DNA from 3 places in the Ectopseudomonas oleovorans genome. Region 2 is predicted to be linked to each of the others. Evidence: riboswitches for the same ligand, from Rfam matches in the RefSeq annotation. Region 2 holds a riboswitch; each other region holds the start of a gene.

The links. A riboswitch is a leader RNA that binds a small molecule or an ion and turns the genes downstream of it on or off. The one in region 2 is predicted to bind cobalamin.
Region 1: linked by a shared signal. The riboswitch ahead of cobO (cob(I)yrinic acid a,c-diamide adenosyltransferase) and the one ahead of N5J71_RS13585 (TonB-dependent receptor plug domain-containing protein) in region 2 are both predicted to bind cobalamin.
Region 3: linked by a shared signal. The riboswitch ahead of N5J71_RS06725 (TonB-dependent receptor domain-containing protein) and the one ahead of N5J71_RS13585 (TonB-dependent receptor plug domain-containing protein) in region 2 are both predicted to bind cobalamin.

Annotation. Positions count from the first base shown of each region.
Region 1 covers NZ_JAOCLK010000012.1:63,585-70,447, forward strand. Annotated here, with positions in the region: gene cbiB (adenosylcobinamide-phosphate synthase CbiB) at 1-85, opposite strand, end outside; gene bluB (5,6-dimethylbenzimidazole synthase) at 89-742, opposite strand; gene N5J71_RS08670 (cobyrinic acid a,c-diamide synthase CobB) at 739-2,031, opposite strand; gene cobO (cob(I)yrinic acid a,c-diamide adenosyltransferase) at 2,031-2,642, opposite strand; cobalamin riboswitch at 3,078-3,213, opposite strand; gene N5J71_RS08680 (hypothetical protein) at 3,253-3,573, opposite strand; gene N5J71_RS08685 (NlpC/P60 family protein) at 3,584-4,108, opposite strand; gene N5J71_RS08690 (C40 family peptidase) at 4,194-4,826, opposite strand; gene N5J71_RS08695 (molybdopterin molybdotransferase MoeA) at 4,978-6,192, opposite strand; gene moaB (molybdenum cofactor biosynthesis protein B) at 6,189-6,728, opposite strand; gene mobA (molybdenum cofactor guanylyltransferase MobA) at 6,797-6,863, shown strand, end outside.
Region 2 covers NZ_JAOCLK010000024.1:33,328-40,190, reverse strand. Annotated here, with positions in the region: gene cbiE (precorrin-6y C5,15-methyltransferase (decarboxylating) subunit CbiE) at 1-61, shown strand, start outside; gene N5J71_RS13595 (cobalt-precorrin-6A reductase) at 58-777, shown strand; gene N5J71_RS13590 ((2Fe-2S) ferredoxin domain-containing protein) at 1,142-1,840, shown strand; cobalamin riboswitch at 1,943-2,136, shown strand; gene N5J71_RS13585 (TonB-dependent receptor plug domain-containing protein) at 2,248-2,826, shown strand; gene N5J71_RS13580 (ABC transporter ATP-binding protein) at 2,826-3,596, shown strand; gene N5J71_RS13575 (ABC transporter substrate-binding protein) at 3,596-4,624, shown strand; gene N5J71_RS13570 (FecCD family ABC transporter permease) at 4,621-5,628, shown strand; gene cfaB (C17 cyclopropane fatty acid synthase CfaB) at 5,713-6,863, shown strand, end outside.
Region 3 covers NZ_JAOCLK010000009.1:48,120-54,982, forward strand. Annotated here, with positions in the region: gene N5J71_RS06695 (sulfite exporter TauE/SafE family protein) at 1-364, shown strand, start outside; gene N5J71_RS06700 (exodeoxyribonuclease VII small subunit) at 644-886, shown strand; gene N5J71_RS06705 (polyprenyl synthetase family protein) at 883-1,770, shown strand; partial or broken gene N5J71_RS06710 (biotin carboxylase N-terminal domain-containing protein) at 1,920-2,096, shown strand; gene N5J71_RS06715 (alpha/beta fold hydrolase) at 2,292-3,242, shown strand; gene dxs (1-deoxy-D-xylulose-5-phosphate synthase) at 3,325-5,220, shown strand; cobalamin riboswitch at 5,293-5,485, shown strand; gene N5J71_RS06725 (TonB-dependent receptor domain-containing protein) at 5,569-6,863, shown strand, end outside.

The DNA of each region.
Region 1 (6,863 bases), on a different contig from region 2:
AGGCGACCAGCGGATGCGCGCGCCTGGGCTCGCCCAGCACGGCGTCCAGCGCCACGCCGACGCAGGTGATCAGCGCCAGGCTCATCGTTCACTCACCAGATGATCCCCATCGATTCTCGAACAACAACTCCGATAGCGGTCGGGGCGTGGCCCAACCCTCCTCCACCAGCATCGGCTTTTCGTAAAAGGCCTGAACCGGCCCCAGGCACAGCAGCGCTACCGGCTTGCTACCGGCCGGCATGCCCAACAATGCGGCCACCGCTTCGGGGTCGAACAACGATACCCAACCGAGCCCGAGCCCTTCGGCACGCGCAGCCAGCCACAGATTCTGAATGGCGCAGGCCACCGAGGCCATATCCATTTCCGGCAGGGTGCGTCGTCCAAAGACATGCGCGTCGCGGCCCTCCATCAGCGCCACCGCCAGTAGCTCGGCGCAGTCGCGAATACCTTCGACCTTCAGCCGCATGAACTCGTCACTGCGCTCGCCGAGGGCCTCGGCAGTGCGCACCCGCTCGGCCTCCACCAGCTCATGAATGGACTCACGCAGTTGCGGGTCACTGACGCGCACAAAGCGCCAAGGCTGCATAAGGCCAACGCTCGGCGCGTGGTGGGCGGCTTCGAGCAGCCGCGCCAGGACCTCGGCTGGCACCTCGCCGCCGCTGAAATGACGCATATCGCGGCGCTCGGCGATGGCGCGATACACCGCCGCGCGCTCCTCATGGCTGAAGGCATGCTCGCTCATGGACGTAACAGCGCGGCGGCCGCCTCCGGGTTGGACGGCAGGTAGAAGTGGATATAGCTGGCCGTGAGTCGCCTCAGGCGATAAACCGCCTCAGCCACCGGCTTGCCGTTCGGGCAGCGACCGAGCGCCAGAGGCTGCAAGGGACTTTCCAGCCGCGAGTGATGGTAACTGTGGCCACGTAGCTCGCCTTCGGGCAGCGTCACCTGCTGCAAGGCCAGGGCGGTCAGCCGTGGCTGCAAGGCGGCGCTGCCCGCCAGCAGGCCGAGCATGCGCCCGCTGGCACCTTGCTTGTCGCGCAGTTCATCAAGCAGATAGAGCATGCCGCCACATTCGGCGAGCAAGGGTTTGCCGGCCTGGTGATGAGCACGAATCGCCGCGGCCATGGGCTGGTTGCCCTCCAGCTCGGCCAGGTACAGCTCCGGATAACCGCCCGGCAGATAAAGGCTGTCCACCTGCGGCAGCTCACGATCAGCGAGCGGTGAGAAGTAATGCAGCTCAGCGCCGAGCGCCTGCAACAGATCGAGATTGGCCTGATAGAGAAAGGCGAACGCCGCGTCGCGCGCCACGCCGATGCGTACCCCAGCCAACAGCGGCGCCAGCTCATCGAACTGCGGCGCGGCGAAGCTCACCGCAGGCGGCAGGTCGACGTTGGCACTGGCCGCCAGCGCATCGGCCGCGGCGTCCAGGCGTGCATCCAGATCGGCCAACTCGCCGGCCTGCACCAGCCCCAGATGGCGGCTGGGCAACTCCACCGCGGCGCTACGCGGCAAGGCGCCAAACCAGCGAATGCTCGCTGGCAGCGCATCACGCAGGATATCGCCGTGGCGCGTGCTGGCAACGCGGTTACCGAGCACCCCGGCAAAGGGCAAGTTAGGCTGGAAGGTGGCAAGCCCGTGGGCCAGGGCGCCGAAGGTCTGCGCCATCGCCGCACCGTCGATCACCCCCAGCACCGGCACGCCAAAGTGGCGTGCCAGATCGGCCGCCGAGGGTTTGCCGTCGAACAGGCCCATCACCCCTTCGATCAGGATCAGGTCCGCCTCGCCGGCGGCCTGCCACAGCAGTCGGCGACTTTCCGCCTCACCGACCATGGCCAGATCGAGCTGATACACCGGCGCGCCACTGGCGCGGGCGTGGATCATCGGATCGAGAAAGTCCGGGCCGCATTTGAACACCCGAACCCGCCGCCCCTGACGCGTATGCAGGCGCGCCAGCGCGGCGGTGACGGTGGTCTTACCCTGACCGGAAGCTGGTGCGGCGATCAATAGTGCCGGACAGTGACGTGTGGTCATCAGAATTCGATGCCCTTCTGTGCTTTTACCCCGGACTTGAATGCGTGCTTGACCATGCTCATGTCGGTGACGGTGTCAGCCGCCTCGATCATCCCAGGCAAGGCGCCGCGCCCGGTCACCACCACATGCTGCAACAGCGGCCGGGCTTCGATATCGGCCAGCACCGCGTCCAGTTCGAGGTAGCCATGCTTGAGGGCTATGTTCAGCTCGTCCAGCAGCACCAGGCCGACCGACTCATCACTGAGCAGGCGCTGGGCCACCGCCCAGGCTTGCTGAGCCTTGGCGATATCACGCTGGCGATCCTGGGTTTCCCAGGTGAAGCCTTCGCCCATCACGTGATAGCTGACTTCCTCGGGAAAACGGCGGAAGAAGGTTTCTTCACCGGTGCTGGCCGCACCCTTGATGAACTGCACCACGCCGACCTTGATGCCATGACCCAGGGCGCGCGCGACCATGCCGAAGGCGCTGCTGCTCTTGCCCTTGCCATTGCCGCTGTGCACCAGCAGCAGGCCGTATTCATCCTGGGCCTGGGCGATCTTTTCGTCGATCAGGGCTTTCTTGCGTTGCATGCGCGCCTTGTGGCGGGCATCGCGGTCGGTCGATTCGCTCATGCTGTGCTCCTGTACGTCAGGCACCCGCGCCGCCTGTTCATCGAACAGTACGAACGGCAATGAGGAAGAATCGCGATGATCCGCACGCACTCATCCAGGCGCCAATGGCTGGTCAGGCGAGCGGAAGACGAAAAAACACGAACACCCCGGTCAAACCGGAGCGTTAGCCGGACAGCGCCCTCCGCGATGCCGTGAAACTGCGACAGGCCGGTCTCCGGGCTTGTGAGCGAACCATGGGTTCGACGCCGCGCCTTCCCGTGCATAGCACAGTGGCTTTGCAGACTGCGTGAAAACTACTGCGCTCGGCCATGCGGCGTTAAAAACAGTCTCGTGCGCGAGTCCGATCAAAATGCTCATTTACAGCTCGTAAAGTCGAGCGCGACTCCGACCATTTTTCGCCTGTTTTTGCCTTGCCTGACCTTCGCTCGCTACGTTTTCACACGGTCTGCTTAAGCAGCGTTTGACTCACCTACCGTTGCGGGGGCAGCGCCGGCATTGGAACCGGCTTCCCTGTTTCACCCCTTGGCCGCCACTCACAGCGACTCGGGGCACCTGAAGCAAGGCGCGCAGGGTAGAGGCTGGCAGCCCTGCGCGTCAACGCCAACGCCACTCAATGCCTGGGTGTGAAACCTGGCGGTTTGTTCGCCAGCCACTCGACGAAGGTACGCAGGCGCTCATCTCCCAACAAGGCCTCGCGACTGTTGAAGGTCAGCGCCAGCTCCTTTTCACTGAACAGCCGGTGGATCTGGTTATGACAAGCACGGCAGAGCCACAGCGTGGCGGTAATTCGTTCCTGACGAGGATACCGCCTCTGTACGTAAGCCTTGTCGTGTAGTGACTTGGGAATCAGGTGATGGCGGGTCAAGGCCACAGGCCGTGCACAAAACTCGCAGGCCTCAGGTTGAGGCGGCAGGCGAATGGGGTCGGCCATAAACGAAAGCTCAGGGGTTGCGAGCAAGCTCTGGAGTGATAACACGCTTGGCGTCGAGATAGACACGCTGCCAGTAGACGTTATCGAGGCTGTCCAGACGAACCGTGCCACCACTGGACGGCGCATGCACGAAACGCCCATCCCCCACATAGATACCGGCATGACTGACAGCGCGCCCGCCATTGGTGGCGAAGAACACCAGATCACCACTTTGCAGGGCGTCACGACGAACATCTGGCGTACGCATCGCACTCAGCTCACGAGTAGAACGCGGCAGGCTGATGCCAGCGGCATCACGATAGACATAGCCGATCAGGCCACTGCAGTCGAAACCGCCATCCGGTGTATTACCACCGTAGCGATAGGGTGTTCCAACCAGGCCAAGCGCGCGAAACAGCACATCTTCGGCACCGCCCTGATAGGACGAAGAAGCAATTGGCGGCGTGTAGGCAGGCTGAGGAGAAGGGGCGCGACTGCTACAGGCACTCAGTAGCAGAACAAGAGAAATTACAGCGACACGGGTCGTGACGGGCATAAGCGAGGCGATCCTGAGCCTGAATGCGCCCTACTCTGCCCGAGACACGACGAACGGCGCAACCCTGGGGTTACGCCGTGAAACATCAGGGATGACGCCTGGCTGCGACTTGATCGTCCACTGGCGCCAGCGCCAGTACGCGCTTGGCTTGCAGGTAGCTGCGATTCCAGTAACTGTCATCCAGGCTATCGATGCGCACACCACCGCTGCGGCTGCTGCTGGAGTGGATGAACTGATCATCACCCAGGTAGATGCCGGCATGACTGACGCGACCACGACCACGATCATTGAACAGGATCAGATCACCCGGTTCCAGATCGGCGCGCGCCACCTTCGGCGCATCGAGGTTGATCAGCTCACGCGTGGAACGCGGCAGTTCCAGGCCGACTTCCTCGCGGAACAGGTAGCCGATAAAACCGCTGCAATCAAAACCTGACTGTACCGAGCTACCGCCGTAGCGATAACGGGTACCGATCAGCGAACGCCCGAGATCGAGCAGGCTGTCGGCCAGTTGCGGCATTTCATAGGGTTGATCGTCGATCAGCGCGTTGATCTCATCATCGGCAGGTTCATCCTGCTCGATCATCAGGCGAGTCACAGGTTCGACTGCTGCATCGCTGATCGGTTGCTGCGGTTGCGTCTGCGGCGCATGGCCGGCACAGGCAGCGAGAAAGACTGTGAGTGCAATAGGCACGAGGGGTGCGAAGCGTTTTAGCATGGGCACGACCGTGTCGAGTGAATTTAACAAGTCCGCGACTATGCCTTCTATAACGCTAATTTGCAAATTCTATCGACAGAATTGTGACTCAGTGGTCTCGCCATTTCATCTAAAGCGCCCAACCATCTGCATGGTCGGGCGACTCGGAAACCTAGCCGAGAATCTCGCTGAGCGGAATGAAACGCAGCATATCTCCCTCGGCCAGCGTACTGCCTTCCATGACCTCGGCCAGCCCTTCGGCCCAGGCGGCGCTGCGCAAAACGCCGGAACTCTGATTGGCATAGGGCACCACGCGCCCATGCTCCAGACGCGCGCGCAGGTACTCACGGCGCATACCCGGCTTAGCCCAGGTAAAACCTGCCGGCACCGCGAAGCCCAGTGGTTCGACCCGCTGCACCCCAAGACGACGCAACATGTAAGGACGCGCCAGCAGTCCGAAGGTGACCAGTGTCGAGGCCGGGTTGCCCGGCAAACCTATTACCGGAACGCCCTGATAGTGGCCGAAGGTCAGCGGTTTACCTGGCTTGATCGCCAATTTCCACAGCGCCAGTTCGCCCGCCTCGCGCAGGGCTATGCCGAGAAAATCCGCCTCCCCCACCGAAACGCCACCCGTGGAGAGAATCAGATCGACCTCGCCCAAGGCCCCCAGCGCTTCGCGGGTACGCTGCAGATCATCGGGCAAGATGCCCGCATCCACAACGCTGCAGCCCAGCCGCTGCAACCAGGCAATCAGCAGACGCCGATTGCTGTTGTAGATCTGCCCCGGGCCAAGCGCCTGACCCGGCTCTACCAGTTCGTCGCCAGTAGACAGCACCGCAACGCGCAGACGCCGGCGCACCGAAAGCTGCGCCGCCCCCAAAGACGCCGCCAACCCTAGCTCGATAGGCCCCAGGCGCGTACCGGCTGGCAACACACCTTCGCCGACGCGGGTTTCCTGACCTTGAGCTCGAACGTTCTGGCCAATTTTCAGTGGCTCACGGAAATGCACCCGCCCCGCCTCATCCAGCTCGACGTTCTCCTGCATTTCGACGGTATCGGCACCTGCCGGCAGCGGCGCACCGGTGAAGATGCGCGCACAGGTACCCGGCTCCAGCGACACAGGCGCAGTCCCGGCCTGAATACGCTGACTGACCGGCAGAGGCTGGCCGCTCCAATCAGCCAGGCGCAGCGCATAACCGTCCATGGCGCTGTTGGCCCATGGCGGCAAATCCAGCGCCGCAATCAGTGGCTCGGCCAGCACCCGTCCATCGGCCTCGGCCAGAGCAACCAGCTCGTTCTGCTCGATGGGCGCCGCCTCTGCCAAAGCCAGCAGGCGCTCCAGCGCCGCCTCCATAGGCAACAGTCCGGGATGATCGCAACCACTCATCCGTGCGTCTCGCAGGCGCCCACCTGCTTCAGATGCGGCACGAAGTTGCAGGGACGATGGCGCGCATCCAGTTGCTCACCGAGGATGCCGTCCCAGGCAGTGCGGCAGGCGTTGGTCGAACCCGGCAGGCAGCACACCAGGGTGCTGTTGGCCAGACCGGCCAGCGCACGCGACTGGATGGTGGACGTGCCGATATCGGCCACGGAGATCTGCCGGAACAGCTCACCGAAACCATCAACCTGCTTGTCCAGCAGGCAGGTGACCGCTTCCGGCGTGCTGTCACGCCCGGTGAAACCGGTACCGCCGGTGATCACCACGACCTGTACCTGATCCTCGGCGATCCAGGTCGCTACCTGGGCGCGGATCTTGTACAGATCATCCTTGAGCAGAACGCGAGCGGCCAACTGGTGGCCAGCGGCGGTCAGGCGGTCGACCAGCAGTTGACCCGAGGTGTCGGTCTCCAGCGTGCGCGTGTCGCTGACGGTCAGCACGGCAATGTTCAGCGGCACGAAAACCGCATCGGCCTTATGGTTCATGGCAGGCATCCAATTGGGAGAGAATGGGCGCTGTTATATCACACAGCCTGTCTTCGGAGACCGCCCGCATGCCCGTATCCAACCCACTACCCCCCTGCTCGGTGCTGCTGCTTTCCGGCGGCCGAGGCCAGCGCA
Region 2 (6,863 bases):
CGGCTTCGACACCTGGCGCGCGGCGTTGCCGATTACCCTGCTGATGGTGCGCAAGCCGTGAGCGCGCGACTCCTGCTGCTCGGTGGCACTACCGAAGCGCTGCGTCTGGCGCGTCGGCTGGGCCCGGAGACGGTGTACAGCCTGGCAGGTCTGGGCCGGGTGCCGGACGACCTGGCCTGCCGCGTGCGCGTCGGCGGCTTCGGTGGCGCCGAGGGTTTGGCTGCCTTTATCGCCAGTGAAGGCATCGAGCTGCTGCTGGATTTGACCCATCCGTACGCTGCGCAGATCAGCCACAACGCGGCCCGCGCCGCAGAAATCGCAGACGTGCCGTGCTGGGCATTGCGTCGCCCTGGCTGGCAGCCCGGCGCGGATGACGACTGGCGCGAAGTGGACGGTTGGGATGAGCTGACCCGCGCGCTGGCGCCGTTCGAACGGCCATTTTTTACCTCCGGCCGCGAGCCGCTGGCGCACTTGCAGGAGATACCCGAACACCAGCGCTGGACGGTGCGCTGCCTGCAGGCCGAGCCGGCGTCGCCGCGCGCCGAGATCATTGGCGCACGTGGGCCGTTCTCGCTGGACGAGGAGCGCGCCCTGTTCGCCCGCCTGCGTTGCGACGTGCTGATAAGCAAGAACAGCGGCAGCGCGTCCACCGAGCCGAAGCTGCAGGTGGCGCGAGAGTTGGGTCTGCCAGTGCTGCTGTTGCGTCGCCCCGAATTGCCATTGGTGACGCGTGAGTTTGCGGAGTTGGACGCTCTGTACGAGGCGCTGTCCCTGTAGGGCGGGTGAAACCCGCCACCGCCGGTCTGGCGGGTTGCACCCGCCCTACACTTGTCGCCACGCCGCATGCCATTGCCAGTGGTGAGGCGCGAGTTCACTGAGTTGGATGGCTGGGGCGAAGCGCTGCTTCTGTAGGGCGGGTGAAACCCGCCACCGCCGGTCTGGCGGGTTGCACCCGCCCTACACTTGTCGCCACGCCGCATGCCATTGCCAGTGGTGAGGCGCGAGTTCACTGAGTTGGATGCCTGGGGCGAGGCGCTGCTTCTGTAGGGCGGGTGAAACCCGCCAATGTCGGTCTAGCGGGTTACACCCGCCCTACGCTTGCCGTTGCGCTGCTAGACTGCCGGCTCTTTTGGAGACTGTCATGAGCCAAGCCCCTTACGCGCGCATCCTGTTCATCGGCCCCGGCCTGGGGCGCGGTGCATCGTCCGAGCGTCTGCAACAGCGTACCGAAACGCTGCTGGGTGAGGCGCATCTGCATGACACGGAACAGGACGGCTTCTGGCAGGCCATCATCGAGGCGCCACGCCCGTTGCTGGTGGTCGATCTGGAGCCACGCGCCGATGCCGCGCACCGCGACTGGCTGCGCGAGTGCATCGCCGAACGCGGTAACGGGAGCGAGGTATTCGTGGTTTGCAGCGCCATGGAAGATGCCTGGCTCGATGGCCTGGGCGCACTGCTGGCGCATCGTCAGGCGCATCTGCCCTGCAGTGACGTGCCGCCCGTGCCTGCGCACCACGCCTGGTCGCAGATCCCGCCACACGCCCAACGCCTGCTGCTGTGCAATGGCCCGCGCTGCACGCGCAAGGGCGCGCTGGGCCTGTGGAAAACCCTGCGCCAGCGGCTCAAGAGCGCTGGCAAGCTGGAGTGCGAGGGCGGTGTGCATATCACCCGCAGCCAGTGCCAGTTTCCCTGTGACCTGGGCCCGACCGCGAGCCTTTATCCACAGGGCGAGTGGTACGGCATCAAGGACGAGGCGGCGGTGATCCGTCTAGTCGATGAGCGCCTGGTGGCGGGTAGGGCGTTGCCGGAGTTGCGCATCGATGAGCAGGGCAACAATTAGCAACTCGGATTACGCCTGCGGCCAATCCAGGCTACGAGCAGTCGCCGCTAAAGCGCCTCCCGCAATTGCCCCCGCGCCTTGACTTGAGCGGGTGTGGGTGGTCATATCCGCCCCGCTTCAGGTGTCTCACGCCGCCGCGCGTGAGGTGAAACGGGAAGTCGGTTGAAGTCCGACGCTGCCCCCGCAACGGTAAGCGAGCGACCGCATCGATACGCCACTGTGCGCCCCGCGCATGGGAAGGCGATGCGTTCATGACCCTCGCAAGCCCGGAGACCGGCCTGGAGTCGTTTGTGTCTGGCAACCCGCGGTGGGCGGGCGTTGACTCCAGTAGGGCGCCCCGTGCCCCTGTCTGCTGTTGCGCATTTCCATCGGATTGCCGTGCCTTTTCTCTTTGCGATGGAAGCAATATGGCGCGCTATCCCCTGTTCCAAACCTGTGCATCGTTCGCGTTGCTATTGGCTGCTTCAGCCATGGCCAGCGCCTCACCAGTCGATCTGCCTGACGTCACCGTCCAGGCGCACGTTGTCGAGGAAGGCGAGAGCGATCTGCATACGCATACTACGTCCGGCTCGCGCCTGGAGCTGTCGGCGCTGCAAACACCGGCCAGCACCACCAGCCTCAGCGGCGCGGAGGTGCGCGAACGCAACAACCGCAGCGTGCAGGATGCTGTGACGCGCACGCCGGGTATCAGCAGCATCGGCTCGCCCGGCAATGGCGGCACCGCGCTGTCGGCGCGCGGTTTCACTGGCCATGCGGCGACCATGCAGCTGTACGATGGCACCCGTCAGTACGTCGGCGCCGGCACCATGACCTTCCAGCTGGTCGACGCCAACGTCGCCTGGCAGGCATTGCCGGACGTGCGCCTGGGCCTGGAACTGAACAACCTGTTCGACCGCCAGTACGCCACCAGCGCCAGCAGCGACGGCGAGCAGTGGTATCTGGGGGCGCCGCGTTCGTTCTTCGTCACCGCGGATTACAGCTTCTGATGACTCCGCGTTTGCGTATTCAGGCGCTGGCCTGGTCGCCCGATGGCCAGCGTCCGCTGCTCGACGGCATCGACCTGGACGTTGGTGACGGCGAGCTGCTGGGGCTGATCGGCCCCAACGGCAGCGGCAAGACCAGCCTGCTGCGCTGCGCCTATCGCTTCCAGCGGCCGTGCAGCGGCAGCGTCGAGCTGGGCGGCGAGGCGCTGTGGCAACGCCCGCCGCGCTGGAGTGCGCAGCGCGTGGCCGTGGTGCTGCAGGAATTTCCGCAGGACTTCGGCCTGCGTGTGGAGGAGGTGGCGGCCATGGGGCGCACGCCGCACAAGGGCTTGTTCGATGGCGACGATGCCGAGGATCGCCGTCTGATCGACGAGGCGCTGGCACGCGTTGGCCTCGGCGGCCTGGCGCAACAGCCGTTCGCGCGACTGTCCGGTGGCGAGAAACAACGCGCGCTGTTGGCCCGCGCCTTGGTACAGCAGCCGCAGTTGTTGATCCTCGACGAGCCGACCAACCACCTTGACCCGCGTTACCAGCTGGAACTGCTGCGGCAGATCAAGGCGCTGGGCCTGGCGACCCTGGCCAGCTTCCACGACCTCAACCTGGCGGCGGCCTTCTGCGACCGCCTCTGCGTGCTGGATAAGGGACGCCTGGTGGCCGTCGGTACACCCGCTGAGGTGCTCACTGCCGAGTTGCTGCAGCAGGTGTTCGGCCTGCAGGCGCTGGTCGATACCCATCCACTGGCGGGTCATCCGCGTATTACCTGGATCGTTTGATGAAGCGTTTACGCACGGTTGCATCTGTAGGAGCGAGCTCTGCTCGCGAACCTTGGGGAACGACAGAAGCTTCGCGAGCAAAGCTCGCTCCTACTCTCATTGGCGCGATCCTGCTGGCGTTGGCCAGCCCCGCCTGGGCCGTCACCGTCACCAGTTGCGACCGTCAGGTGACCATCGAGCAGCCGCCGCAGCGGGCGGTCAGCCACGACATCACCCTGACCGCCATGCTCCTGGATCTTGGCCTCAGGCAGCGCATGGTCGGCTACAGCGGCATCAGCGGCTGGAAGACCGTCGAGCCGGCCATGCAGGCGCAGCTCGATGGGCTGCCCGAACTGGCCGCACGCTATCCGTCGCTGGAGAATCTGCTCGATGCCGACGCCGACTTCTTCTTCGCCGGCTGGAACTACGGGATGCGCATCGGCGGCGAGGTCACCCCGGCCAGCCTGGCGCGCTTCGGCATTCCGGTGTACGAGCTGAGCGAGTCCTGCGCGCACGTCACGCCTGGCCGCGTCGCCAGCCTGGACGATGTTTACAACGACCTGCGCAACCTCGGCCGCATCTTCGCCGTCGAGGATCGTGCCGAGACCCTGGTACAGGGCATGCAGGCGCGGGTAGCGGCGGTAAGTGCGCAGCTCGGTGAGCAACCGACGCGACCGCGGGTGTTCGTCTACGACAGCGGCGAGGACCTGCCCTTCAGTGCCGGCCGTTTGGGTATGCCGCAGTCGCTGATCGCCGCGGCTGGTGGGCGCAACGTGATGGACGGCGTAGCGGCCAACTGGATGCAGGTGGGCTGGGAGGCCGTGGTCGAGCAGGACCCGGAGCTGATTCTGATCGTCGATTATGGCGAACGCACGGCGGCGCAGAAGCGCGATTTTCTCCTGCAGCACCCGGCGCTGCAGGGCGTCACGGCGATTCGCCAGCAGCGCTTCGTGGTGCTCTCCTATCTCGCCGTCACACCGAGCCTGGACAACGTCGCCGCCATCGAAACCCTGGCTGCCGCGCTGCATCCCGAGGCCTTCGCGCAGTGACGCGTTTTCGCTTGCTGCTGCTCGGCCTGGCGGTATTGCTGGCGCTGTCCTGTGCGCTGTCGCTGGTCTTCGGCGCGGCTCAGGTGCCGCTGGAGCGCGTGCTGGCAATACTCGCTCGGCAGCTGTTCGGCATCGAGCCCGCAGTGGCGGTGAGCGTCGGCCAGGACAGTATCGTCTGGCAACTGCGCGCGCCACGGGTGCTGCTCGGCGCGCTGGTGGGCGCCGGGTTGGCGCTGGTGGGTACGGCGCTGCAGGCGGTAACGCGCAACCCGCTGGCCGACCCGCACCTGCTTGGCGTCAGCTCTGGCGCAGCCTTCGGTGCGGTGCTCGTGGTGCTTTACCTGGGCGAGTTTGCCGGGATGCTCAGCCTGCCGCTGGCGGCCTTCGTCGGCGCCATGGCGAGCATGCTGCTGGTGCTGGCGATTGCCAGTCGCGGTGGTCGGCTGCACAGCGAGCGCCTGCTGCTGGCCGGAGTGGCGGTGTCGTTCGTGATGATGGCGGCGAGCAACCTGTTGCTGTACCTGGGCAACCCGCATGCGGCCAGCTCGGTGCTGTTCTGGATGCTCGGCGGCCTCGGTCTGGCGCGCTGGGAGCTGCTCTGGCTGCCGGCGCTGTGCCTGTTGTTGGCGCTGGTCGTGCTGCTCGGCCTGGGCCGCGCGTTGAACGCGCTGATGGCCGGCGAGCAGAGCGCGGTGAGCCTGGGCCTGGAGCCACGGCGGGTGCGCCTGCTGGTATTCGTGGTGGCCTCGCTGCTCACCGGCGTGCTGGTATCGCTGTCCGGCGCCATCGGTTTCGTCGGGCTGATGCTGCCGCACGTGGCGCGCTTTCTGGTCGGCGCCGAGCACCGTCGCGTGCTGCCGGTGGCGGCGCTGCTGGGGGCGCTGTTCCTGGTCTGGGTCGATGTCGCCGCGCGCACCTGGCTGGCGCCGCAGGATCTGCCCATCGGCATCGTCACCGCCGCCATTGGCGGAGCGTTCTTCGTAGCCCTGCTCAGGCGCCGCTAGTCGCCAGGATCGAACTGCTGCAAGGGCGCAAAGGTCATCTAAGCTAGTCTCCATAACACAGACTCCTGGCCAGGAGGGATGCCCATGCTCGCGCAACTGCCCACCGCACTTCGTGATCTACGACTACCGCTGCGCCTGAAGTTATGGGACGGCAAGCAGATCGACCTTGGGCCCAAACCCAGGGTGACGCTGGTGGTGAAGGATCCCTCGCTGGTCACGCAATTGGCCCATCCCAGCCTGGATGCATTGGGCGCTGCCTATGTCGAGGGACGGGTGGATCTGGAAGGCCCCATCGAGGAGGCCATCGAGGTTGGCGATGCGCTGAGCACGGCGCTGCTCGGGGATGAATCCACACCAGCTGAGCCATACGCCGCCCACGACAAACGCAGCGACGCCGAGGCCATCAGCTACCACTACGACCTGTCCAACGAGTTCTACCGCCTGTGGCTGGACCGCGACATGGTCTACTCCTGCGCCTACTTCGAAACCGGCCAGGAAGACCTGAACCAGGCCCAGCAGGCCAAGCTGCGCCACCTGTGTCGCAAGCTGCGCCTGCAGCCGGGTGACAGGCTGCTCGACGTCGGTTGCGGCTGGGGCGGCCTGGCGCGTTTTGCCGCGCGCGAGTTCGACGTCGAGGTCTACGGCATCACCCTCAGCCAGGCGCAGCTGGAGCTGGGCCTGCAGCGCGTGGCCGAGGAAGGCCTGGAAGGGCGCGTGACCCTGGAGCTGCTGGATTACCGTGACCTGCCGCAGGACGGCCGCTTCGACAAGGTGGTCAGCGTCGGCATGTTCGAGCACGTCGGCCACGCCAATCTACCGCTGTACTGCCAGCGTCTGTTCGGCGCGGTCAAGGCCGGCGGTCTGGTGATGAACCATGGCATCACCTCGCGCTTCACCGACGGCCGTCCGGTCGGTCGTGGCGCCGGTGAGTTCATCGACCGCTACGTGTTCCCGCAAGGTGAGCTGCCGCACTTGGTGACCATCAGCAAGGCGATTAGCGAGGCCGGGCTGGAGATCGTCGATGTCGAGAGCCTGCGTCTGCACTACGCGCGCACCCTGCAGTTGTGGAGCCAGGGTCTGGAGCGACAGTTGCAAGCCGCCGCGCAGTGGGTGCCGGAAAAGTCGCTGCGCATCTGGCGTTTGTACCTGGCTGGCTGCGCCTATGGCTTCCAGCATGGCTGGATGAACCTGCATCAGATCCTGGCGGTGAAGCCGCGCGATGACGGCGGTCATGA
Region 3 (6,863 bases), on a different contig from region 2:
GCATACGCCACTGTCGCTGGGCGCGCATATCGGCGTTTCGATCTACGGCGGTTACTTCGGCGCCGGCATGGGTATTCTGCAGCTCGCCGCGTTCTCCATCGAAGGTCACCCGCTGGCCCGCGCCAACGCCCTGAAGAACCTGATCTCGGCAGTCATCTACAGCATCGCCACACTGACCTTCGTGATCGCCGGCCGGGTCAGCTGGTACGAGCTGGCGATCCTGCTCACCGGCGCCACCATCGGCGGTTATGCCGGTGGCGCACTGGGCGAGAAGCTGCCGCCGGCACTGCTGCGCAGCTTCGTCATCCTGGTCGGCAGCACGATGACCCTGTACTACTTCTGGAGCACCTACTTCTCCGCGTAAAAACCAGCCCTGCGAAAAATAGACCGGACAGTGTCCGAGCACGCCTGATGCCACTCAGTCAGGCGTCGACGTATCGAATGTGTAGGAGCGGCGCCCCGCCGCGAATCAAGGCGCCGCGCATTTGAAAAGCTTCGCCCCGAGGCGGGGCTCCTACGAATGATCGCGTTGAATCGACATTACCCAGGCGCACGGCTATGCGCCTCCGAAACTCGCTGATTTGCCCGAGAGGCGCGCCTCTGCTAGTGTCGCGCCGTTTCTACGCTTCCCGAGACCCGCACCATGGCCCGCAAGAAAGCCGCCCCCGACTTCGAACACTCCCTCGCCGAACTGCAGACGCTGGTCGAGCGCCTGGAGAGCGGCGAGCTGTCGCTGGAAGACTCGCTGACTGCTTTCGAGCAGGGCATCGGCCTGACCCGCGAATGCCAGGCCGCGCTGGCTCAGGCCGAGCAGAAGGTGCAGATACTGCTCGAGCGCGATGGTGAGTTGCAGCCCACCCCCTTCGATACGGACGAGCCCGCATGATTGCGGCGTATCAGAAGCGCTGCCAGAGTCGCGTCGATACCGCTCTGGAACAGCTGTTCCAAGCACCGCGCGCAGAACTCGAGCGCCTCTACCAGGCCATGCGCTACAGCGTGATGAACGGCGGCAAGCGCGTGCGCCCGCTGCTGGTCTATGCCGCTTGCGAGGCTCTCGAAGGTGATCTCGAACGTGCCGATGGCGCTGCCTGTGCGGTGGAGCTGATCCATGCCTACTCGCTGGTGCATGACGATCTGCCGGCGATGGACGATGACGACCTGCGTCGCGGTCAGCCGACCACCCACAAGGCCTTCGACGAAGCCAGTGCCATCCTTGCTGGCGATGGTCTGCAAAGCCTGGCCTTCGAAGTGCTCGCCGACCACCGGCGCAATCCGCAGGATGCCGAGACGCGCCTGCAGATGATCGAGTTGCTGAGCCAGGCTGCAGGCCCGGCCGGCATGGTCGGCGGTCAGGCCATCGACCTTGGCTCGGTCGGCCGGAGGCTCGACCAGCAGGCGCTGGAAGTGATGCACCGGCACAAGACCGGCGCGCTGATCGAAGCCAGCGTGGCGCTCGGCGCCCTGGCCAGTGGCAACATCGACGAGCTCGCGCACAAGGCCCTGTTGCAATACGCCCGCGCCATCGGCCTGGCCTTCCAGGTACAGGACGACATCCTCGACGTGGAGAGCGACACCGCCACCCTGGGCAAGACGCAGGGCAAGGACGAAGCCCACGACAAGCCCACCTACCCCGCCCTGCTTGGCCTCGACGCCGCCAAGGACTACGCACTGGAACTGCGCGACCAGGCCCTGCACGTGCTGTGCCCGTTCGGCAACAGCGCCGAACCGCTGCGCGAGCTGGCGCGCTACATCGTCGAACGACGCAACTAGGCCGCTGCTGTGGGAGCGGCTTCAGCCGCGATAGCCACCCCGCTCCATCATTATCATCTATGACCGCATGATCGCCGCATAAGGCTTGCTTTACCCCTGCGACCAGCCTCCTAAGATGGCTCCATAACGACATGACGTCCGGAGCCGCCATGCCCTTCCCCGCCCTACCGATCGCCAACCGCGGCGAGATCGCCATCCGTATCGCCCAGGCCTGCGCCGACCTCGGTATTCGCAGCGTGGCGGTATATGCCGAAGATGACGGAACCTGCCTGCACACACGCAAGGCCGACCAGGCCGTTGCGCTGGCTGGACGCGGCCTCAATGCGGCGCCGCGTCCGACCCGGCGCGACGGCAAGAAACGTCCCTTCGTCGACACCTGGTAAGGAATTGGCTATATCCGCGTTAGCTGTTGCCAAGCAGTTCCGGGGAAGGTTCGGAGCCTTGTAGGGAGCGCCGCCCGGCCCACCCTACGGCCCTTTACCCCCCCAACACTTAACTCAGACATAGCCAAGGAATTATCCATGCACATCGACCATCGCCTGCTCGCCGTTAACGGCATCGAACTGAGCCTGTACAGCGCCGGGCTCGAGCACGGCAAGCCGGTGTGGCTGCTGCATGGTTTCCCGGAATGCTGGTACGCCTGGCATCCACAGATCGAGGCGCTGGCCGCCGCCGGCTACCGGGTGTTCGCCCCGGAGATGCGCGGCTATGGCGCCAGCAGCGCGCCGGCCGATCCGACGGCCTATGACCTGATCACTCTGTGCGGTGATATCCAGGCGGCCATGGACATGCTCGAGCAGCGTGAGGTGGCAGTGATCGGCCATGACTGGGGCGCGCCGGTGGCCTGGCACCTGGCGCTGCGGGAGCCCGAGCGGGTCAAGGTGCTCGGCGCGCTGTCGGTGCCCTTCGGTGGCCGGCCGAAACGCCCCGCCATCGAGATGATGCGCGAGGCCTACGCCGGGCGCTTCCACTACATCCTCTACTTCCAGCAGCCGGGCGTGGCCGAGGCCGAACTGGACGAGGACATCGGCCGCAGCCTGCGCCTGCTGCTCGGCGGCCTCGGCGATGCCCTGCTGGCAACGGACAAACCAGCCAAGGCGCGACTGTTCGACGGCATGCCGGACGACCTGCCACTGCCGGCCTGGTGCAGCGAGGCGATGTTCGCCCACTACCTGCGCACCTTCGAGCGCCACGGTTTTCGCGGCGCACTGAACTGGTACCGCAACTTCGAACGCAACTGGCAAAGCACCGAGCATCTGGCCGGGCTGCAGGTGGAGCAGCCGACGCTGTTCCTGCTCGGGGAAAACGACCCGGTCGGCCGCTTCGAGGCGCCAGCGCTCAAGCGCATGGGCGACAAGGTGCCGCACCTGGAACGCCACGACCTGCCCGGCGCCGGCCACTGGCTGCAGGCCGAATGCGGCGCACGGGTCAGCGCCCTGCTGCTGGATTTCCTCGCACGAAACTACCGGTAACGCCGATGTGGTCAGCAGATTGGGCTGTTTTCCCGGCATCAGGTAAACTGCCGCATCTTTTACACCTATAACGATTCGTCTGATGCCGACCACTTTCCACGAGATCCCCCGCGAGCGCCCGTTGACGCCGCTGCTCGACAGCGCCAACACGCCCGACGAACTGCGCCGCCTGGCCGAAGCGGACCTGGAAACCCTCGCTGACGAACTGCGCCAATACCTGCTCTACAGCGTTGGCCAGAGCGGCGGGCACTTCGGTGCCGGGCTCGGTGTGATCGAGCTGACCATCGCCCTGCACTACGTCTTCGACACCCCCGATGACCGCCTGGTGTGGGACGTCGGCCACCAGGCCTACCCGCACAAGATCCTCACCGGTCGTCGCGAACGCATGGGTACGCTGCGCCAGAAGGACGGCCTGGCCGCCTTCCCGCGACGCAGCGAGAGCGAGTACGACACCTTCGGCGTCGGCCACTCCAGCACCAGCATCAGCGCGGCGCTGGGCATGGCCATCGCGGCCCGTCTCAAGGGCGAGAAGCGCAAGAGCGTGGCGGTGATCGGCGACGGCGCCCTGACCGCCGGCATGGCCTTCGAGGCGCTCAACCACGCCACCGACGTCAACGCCAACATGCTGGTGATCCTCAACGACAACGACATGTCGATCTCCAAGAATGTCGGCGGCCTGTCCAACTACCTGGCCAAGATCATCTCCAGCCGCACCTACGCCAGCATGCGCGAGGGCAGCAAGAAGATCCTCTCGCGCCTGCCCGGCGCCTGGGAAATCGCGCGCAAGGTCGAGGAACACGCCAAGGGCATGCTGGTGCCCGGCACCCTGTTCGAAGAATTGGGCTGGAACTACGTCGGCCCGATCGACGGCCACGACCTGCCCACCCTGGTGACCACCCTGCGCAATATGCGCGACCTCGACGGCCCGCAGTTCCTGCATGTGGTGACCAAGAAGGGCAAGGGTTTCGCCCCGGCCGAGGCTGACCCCATCGGCTATCACGCCATCACCAAGCTGGAACCGGTGACCCCGGTCGCCGCACCGAAGAAACCAAGCGGCCCGAAATACTCCAACGTGTTCGGCCAGTGGCTGTGCGACATGGCCGAGCAGGACGCTCGCCTGGTCGGCATCACTCCGGCGATGAAGGAAGGCTCGGATCTGGTGGCGTTCAGCGAGCGCTTCCCCGAGCGCTACTTCGACGTCGCCATTGCCGAGCAGCACGCCGTCACCCTCGCCGCCGGCATGGCCTGCGAAGGTGCCAAGCCGGTGGTGGCGATCTACTCCACCTTCCTCCAGCGCGCCTATGACCAGTTGATCCACGACGTCGCCGTGCAGCACCTCGATGTGCTGTTCGCCATCGACCGCGCCGGCCTGGTCGGCGAAGACGGTCCGACCCATGCAGGCAGCTTCGACCTGTCTTACCTGCGCTGCATCCCCGGCATGCTGGTGATGACGCCGAGCGACGAGAACGAGATGCGCCGCATGCTCACCACCGGCCACCTGTTCGACGGCCCGGCAGCGGTGCGCTACCCGCGTGGCACCGGCCCCAATGCAGCGCTCGATGCCGGCCTGGAGCCGCTGGAAATTGGCAAGGCGGTGGTGCGCCGCCAGGGCAAGGGCGTCGCCCTGCTGGCCTTCGGCGTGCAACTGGCCGAAGCCCTGCGCGTCGGTGAAACCCTGGATGCCACGGTGGTCGACATGCGCTTCGTCAAGCCGCTGGACGAAGCGCTGCTGCGCGAGCTGGCAGGCAGCCACGAGCTGCTGGTGACCATCGAAGAAAACAGCATCATGGGCGGCGCCGGTAGCGCGGTCAGCGAATTCTTCGCCGCCGAGAACATCCAGCTGCCGATGCTGCACCTGGGCCTGCCCGACTACTACGTCGAGCACGCCAAGCCGAGCCAGATGCTCGCCGAGTGCGGCCTCGACGAAGCAGGGATCGAACGCGCGGTACGTGAGCGTCTGAGTTTGCTTCAGGCCTGAGCATGAAGCCCGCTCATCGCTGAATGAGCGGCGCTTGCTTGTCATTCATATGCGTGCGCACTAAGGTGCGCGCCATTCATGTTCCGCCAGGGTGCGCTGCGCAAGCGGCGTTAAACGGGAAGTCGGTGTAAATCCGGCGCTGCCCCCGCAACGGTAATCGACTGCAAGTGCTGAGCTTGCGCCACGTCCAACAGCCACTGGGCCAAGCCTGAGAAGGCGGACCTGGGTCGAGAGCCCGGAGACCGGCCCAGGCGGTGCGACCGGTGTTGCGGAGGGCAGCACGGTCAAGCGCCGTCCTGCGCTTGCGCCTGCCCTCCTCGACCGTCTGCCGACCGTTGAGGAAAGAGAATGAAACTGTCCCGTCTGGCTCTGGCCATCGCCGTCATGCCAGGTCTCTCGCTGGCCGCCGAGCCCTACGTGGCCGAGCCGCTGGTCGTCACCTCCGGGCGCCTGGCCGAACCGCAAGCGCGGGCCACCGCCGCCACCACGGTGTTCGAGCGGGACGACATCGAACGTCTGCAGGTCAGTAGCGTCGCCGAGTTGCTGGAGCGCGTGCCCGGCCTCAGCGTCGTCCGCACTGGCGGTGCTGGCAGCCAGACGGGTGTGTTCCTGCGCGGCACCAGCACGGCACAAACCCTGGTCCTGGTCGACGGGCAACGTATCGCGGCGGCCTCAAGCGGCACCAGCAGCCTGGAGTTTCTCGCCCCCGAGCAGATCGAGCGTATCGAAGTGGTACGTGGCGCGCGTTCGGCGCTGTATGGCTCCGACGCCATTGGCGGGGTGATTCAGATTTTCACTCGTCAGGGCGATGGCCGCGGCCTCAAGCCTTACGCGCGCCTGGCGGCAGGCAGCGACAGCACGTACCAGCGCAGCCTTGGTCTCGCCGGTGGTGACGAACGTACGCGCTTTAACCTCAGCGCAGCGTTGGACGAGACGGCCGGCATCGACGCCACCCGCGACGGTTTAGGCGCCAACAGCGACGATGACGCCTATCGCAACCGCTCGCTCAGCCTGAATCTGTCGCACAGTTTCAATGACGATCTGCAGGTGGGCTTTAGTGCTCTCGATCAGCGCGGGCAGGTTGAATACGACGATGTTTTTACCGGCCTGCTACCGACAACGGACTTTCAGGTCAGCAGCCTTTCCGGGTTCATCGACGGCCGCCTCAACGACCGCTGGAGCAGCCGCCTGGAAATGGGTCACAGTAAAGACCAGCGCGACACGGGTGATGACTCGCCGCTGGCGTCAACCGATTCATTCTTTACCTATACCACCTATCGCGACTCGGCGAGCTGGGTAAATACCCTGACCCTCACCGACCACCAGCAAATTCTGGCTGGCGCCGACTGGTACGAGGATCGCCTGCACAGCAGCGCAGACTTCGCGGAGGATTCACGCTGGAACCGCGCGGCTTTCGTCCAACACCGCTACAGCGGCGATACATTCTCGACCGAGCTGGGACTGCGCCACGACGATAACCAGCAGTTCGGCAGCGAGAACACCTGGAACGCGGCGCTGACCCTGCCCCTGAACAGGGCCAACGACCTGATCCTGTCGTACAGCGAAGGTTTCAGAGCGCCAACTTTCAATGATCTCTACGATCAGTCGTACGGCAACCCCGACCTGCAAGCCGAGCGCTCCAA